2 regions of the Pseudonocardia sp. DR1-2 genome follow, and region 2 is predicted to be linked to the other one. Evidence: predicted binding sites of a transcription regulator. Region 2 holds the regulator's gene; the other holds the start of a gene.
What was found. The regulator LexA, encoded in region 2, represses DNA repair genes until DNA is damaged. The targets are predictions, from matches to a motif close to CGAACACGTGTTCG.
Positions count from the first base shown of each region.

Region 1 (2,392 bases), on a different contig from region 2:
CCGTCGACCGGAGGCGCGTCCTCAGCTGAGGACTGCTCCCGCGGGCCCGTCCGTTCGGGCCGTGCACGTCGAACGGACGGACCGATATACACCGGACATGACGGTCGCCGCGCTCTACCGCTATCCGGTCAAGTCGATGCTCGGGGAGTCCCTGACCCGGGCCACCATCACCGAACGGGGGCTGCTCGGCGACCGCGCCTACGCGGTGCTCGACAACGGGACCGGCATCATCGCCAGCGCCAAGGTGCCCAAGCGCTGGCTGGGCCTGCTGAGCTTCTCCGCGCGGTTCGTGGCCGAGCCGGTCGTCGGGGAGCCCACCCCGCCGGTGGAGATCACCTTCCCGGACGGCTCGGTGCTGCGCAGCGACGACGAGGGCCTCGACACCGCGCTGTCCGCGGCGCTGGGCCGCGACGTCTCGCTGATCTCGGTCCCGCCGGAGGGGAGCTACTTCGAGGAGCTGTGGCCCGACATCGAGGGCCTCACCCCGCAGCAGCTCGCGCCGCGGAAGCTCATCGAGGACACGACGACCCGGCACGAGGACTCCGGCGAGGTCATCAGCCGGTTCGACATCTCCGCGTTCGGGGCGCCGGGCACGTTCTTCGACCTGTCGTCGCTGCACGTGCTCACCGAGTCGACGCTGGACCGGCTCCGGGAGCTGAACCCGGACGCGACCTTCGACCCGCTCCGCTACCGCCCCAACATCGTGCTGCGCGACGAGGGGACGGGCTTCGTCGAGAACGACTGGCCCGGCAGCACCAGCGCCCTGGGCGACGACGCCCGGATCACGTTCTCCTTCGCCACCATGCGCTGTGTCATGACCACGCTCCCCCAGGGCGACCTGCCCGACGACCCGGACACCCTGCGGACGATCGCGAAGAACAACCGCATCGAGATCCCGCAGGTCGGCGGGGTCTGGGCGTGCGCCGGGGTCTACGCCGAGGTCGCCGCAGGCGGGGAGATCGCCGTCGGGGACCCGCACACCGCCCCCGCCTGACCCACGCCGCGCCCACCCCGCCGACGGTGCGCCGCGACGGCGGCGGTCGCCGAGATGCAGCTCAGCGGGGTGCGGGGCACCCTCGGGCCCCGCTGAGCTGCATCTCGACACCGTGAGCGGGCACCCCTGCCCCTGGAACGTCACCGGGATGCAGCTCGGAGCTCCCGGGTCGGCCTCTCGGATACCCCTGAGCTGCACCTCGGCGCGCGGAGGGTGGGTCCCGACCCGTCGAGTCGTGTTCGCACAGCGAACGCTTGTGCGTCTGTCGTACGCCGCGTACCGTCGTCGGCGACGGAGGTGCGTGATGGACAAGGTGGTGGCATCCGCCGCGGACGCGGTCGCCGACATCGGCGACGGGGCGTCGCTCGCGGTCGGCGGGTTCGGCATGTCCGGGGTTCCGACGGTGCTGATCGCGGCACTGCTGGAGCAGGGCGCGACGGACCTGGAGACGATCTCGAACAACCTGGGCGTCGACGGCTTCGGCCTCGGCACCCTGCTCGCCGCCGGGCGCATCCGGCGGACGATCGGCTCCTACGTCGGCAACAACAAGGAGTTCGCCCGCCAGTACCTGGCCGGTGAGCTGGAGCTGGAGCTGACCCCGCAGGGCACGCTCGCCGAGCGGCTGCGGGCCGGCGGTGCGGGCATCCCGGCGTTCTACACCCCGGCCGGGGTCGGGACGCTGGTCGCCGAGGGCGGGCTGCCCTGGCGCTACGCGTCCGACGGCTCGGTCGCCGTCGAGTCCCCGGCGAAGGAGACCCGCGAGTTCGACGGCGTGACCTACGTCCTCGAGCGCGCCCTCACCCCGGACTTCGCGCTGGTCCACGCCTGGAAGGGCGACCGGCACGGCAACCTGGTGTTCCGGCGCGCAGCGCGCAACTTCAACCCGGACTGCGCCGCGGCCGGGCGGACCACGATCGCCCAGGTCGAGCACCTGGTCGAGCCCGGGGAGATCGACCCCGACGCGGTGCACACCCCCGGTATCCACGTGCACCGCGTGCTGCACGTCCCCGGCGTCGAGAAGCCGGTCGAGTTCAGGACGGTGCGTTGACCATGGCCCTCAACCGTGACGAGATGGCCGCCCGGGTCGCGGCCGAACTGCCCGACGGCGCGTACGTCAACCTCGGCATCGGCATGCCGACCCTGGTGCCCGGACACATCCCCGAGGGCCGGACGGTCGTCCTGCACTCGGAGAACGGGATCCTCGGCGTCGGCCCCTACCCCACCGACGACGAGGTCGACGCCGACCTCATCAACGCCGGCAAGGAGACCGTCACCGTCGCCGACGGCGCCGCCTTCTTCGGCTCCGCGGAGAGCTTCGGCCAGATCCGGGCCGGGAAGCTCGACGTCGCCGTCCTGGGCGGGATGGAGGTCGCCGCGAACGGCGACCTCGCGAACTGG
Region 1 covers NZ_JAMQOF010000005.1:342,531-344,922, forward strand. Annotated here, with positions in the region: gene ND486_RS17310 (MOSC domain-containing protein) at 98-994, shown strand; gene ND486_RS17315 (CoA transferase subunit A) at 1,299-2,042, shown strand; gene ND486_RS17320 (3-oxoacid CoA-transferase subunit B) at 2,045-2,392, shown strand, end outside.
Region 1: ND486_RS17315 (CoA transferase subunit A) is a predicted target of LexA. The motif match lies at 1,242-1,255, and genes of this name have one in related genera.

Region 2 (2,392 bases):
CACGGGTGCGGCCGCGCCGCCGCCCGGGGCGATCCCGGCCTGCTCGATCGACGACCCGCGGCTGGCGGAGCTGTCCGGGCTGGTCGCCGAGGGCCCGCCCGGCGCGGCCCCGCAGCGCTACCACGCCGTCGTCGACGGCGGCGGGACCGCGCGGACGTTCACCCTGGACCCGGCCGGCTGTGCGGTCACCGGCACCCGGCAGGCCGACGTCCCGGTCACCGACGTCGAGGACCTCGGCCTCGGACCGGGCGGGGAGCTGTGGCTCGCCGACACCGGCGACAACGGGGCGCGTCGCGGGTCGGTCCGGCTCGTCGTGCTGCCCCCGTCCGGGCCGCCACGGGTGCACGACCTCGTCCACCCCGACGGTCCGCGCGACGTCGAGGCACTGCTGGTCGGCGACGACGGCGTGCCCCTGCTGGTCGACAAGACCACCGGGGCCGCCGGGGTGTACCGGCCCGCCGCGCCGCTGCGCGACGGCGGGGGCCCCGTGGAGCTGCGCCGGGTGGCACAGGTGGTGCTGCCCTGGTCCGGCACCGGCGGCGGGCCGCTCGGGGCCGCCGGGTCGCGTACGGTCACCGGCGGCGGGCTCTCGCCGGCCGGGGCCGGCGGCGGGCGCGCCGCCGTGCTGCGGACCTACACCGACGCCTGGGTGTTCCCGCTGCCCGCCGGCGGACCGGCGACGGCCGACGCGCTGGTCGCGGCCCTGGGCGGGGCACCGCTGCCGGTGCCGTTGCCGGGGGAGGCGCAGGGTGAGGCGATCGCCCCGGACGGCCGGGGCGCGCTGCACTCCGGGAGCGAGGCGCGGGGCCTGACCGCGGCGGCGGTCACGGTCGTCCCGGGCGCGGTGTCCGCGGCGACCGTTCCGCAGGCACCGGTCGTGCCTCAGCCCGCCGCGGTGCCCGAGTACCGCACGTACCCGTCGTGGCTGCCTGCCGCGGGCGGGGCCGCGGCGCTCGGGGCGCTGCTGGCCGCCGGCGCCGTCGCGATGTCCCTGCACGGACGGCGCCGCCGGTCCCGCTGATCGCGGGAGCGGGCGCCGTCCGAGGAGGTCAGAGGCGGCGCAGGACCGCCACGACGCGGCCCAGGATCGACGCGTCGTCACCCGGGATCGGGTCGTAGGCGTCGTTCGCGGGCATCAGCCAGATGTGCCCGTCCTTGCGGCGGAACGTCTTCACGGTCGCCTCGCCGTCGATCATCGCGGCCACGACCTCGCCCTGCTCGGCCACCGGCTGCTGGCGCACGACGACCCAGTCGCCGTCGGTGATCGCGGCGTCGACCATCGAGTCGCCCTTGACGTTGAGCAGGAACAGCGTGCCCTCGCCGACGATCTCGCGCGGCAGCGGGAACACGTCCTGCACGGCCTGCTCGGCCAGGATCGGGCCACCGGCGGCGATGTCGCCGATGAGCGGCACGAACGCCGGGGCCGGCCGCGCGGAACGCAGGTCGGCGGTGTCGGTGTCGGAGTCCGTCCCGTCGGTACCGGCGATCTGCTCCGGGCTGCGGACGTCGACCGCGCGGGTGCGGTTCGGGTCGCGCCGGAGGAAGCCCTTGCGCTCCAGGGTGCGGAGCTGGTGGTGCACCGACGAGGTGGACGTGAGGCCCACCGCGTCACCGATCTCGCGGACGCTGGGCGGGTAGCCGTACCGGTCCACCCAGTCCCGGATGACGGCCAGGACCTTCTTCTGCCGCGGGGTCAGGCCGCGGGTGTCGGCCGCGGGGTCGGGGAACTCCCGGACCTTCGCGGATCCCCGGTCCGCGGCGGTGCCGGTCACGCCGGGACCACCGTGTCCGGTGTCGTCCGCTGCCATCGCATTCGCCTCCTCGGGTACTTACGGCGACGACCCTAGCCGCCACGGGCCCGTTCGCCAAACATGCGTTCGAAGTCGCCCGGGGCGTGTCGTGGATTCCGTCGGGCCGCGGTGGTACAACATCGCACACGCGTTCGATCGAACACTGGTTCGATCGAACGCGGTCCGCGTCGCCGTCCGGCCGCGCGGGGGCGACCGGCAGCGGGAACGGCAGCGGGGGTGGCGATCGTGGGTGCGGCGGTCATCGGGGACGTGACGGTCATCGGGCGGGTCCCGGGGCGCACCGCGACCGACGGGGTGCGGCCCGGCCGGGTGCCGGGCGTCGTGCGCCGTGCGGTGGCCGCGTCGGGTGTCCTGCTCGCCTCGGCGGCCGCGGTCGTCGCGCTCGGGGTGCTCGCCGACGTCGCGGTCGCCTCCCACGGCCCGGCCGGGCCGCCCGCGGTCGGCGCACCACGCTGAGAACGTCCCCGGCACGGGCGACGACCTGCGAAAACGCGGTTGTTGTCGGTGCCGGGTGCTACACCGCTCGTACGCCCGTTCGACCGGGCTCGGGGAAGGGCCGGTCGGGAGCGGGGGAGACGAGA
Region 2 covers NZ_JAMQOF010000008.1:176,655-179,046, reverse strand. Annotated here, with positions in the region: gene ND486_RS23325 (hypothetical protein) at 1-1,021, shown strand, start outside; gene lexA (transcriptional repressor LexA) at 1,050-1,808, opposite strand; gene ND486_RS23315 (hypothetical protein) at 2,037-2,267, shown strand.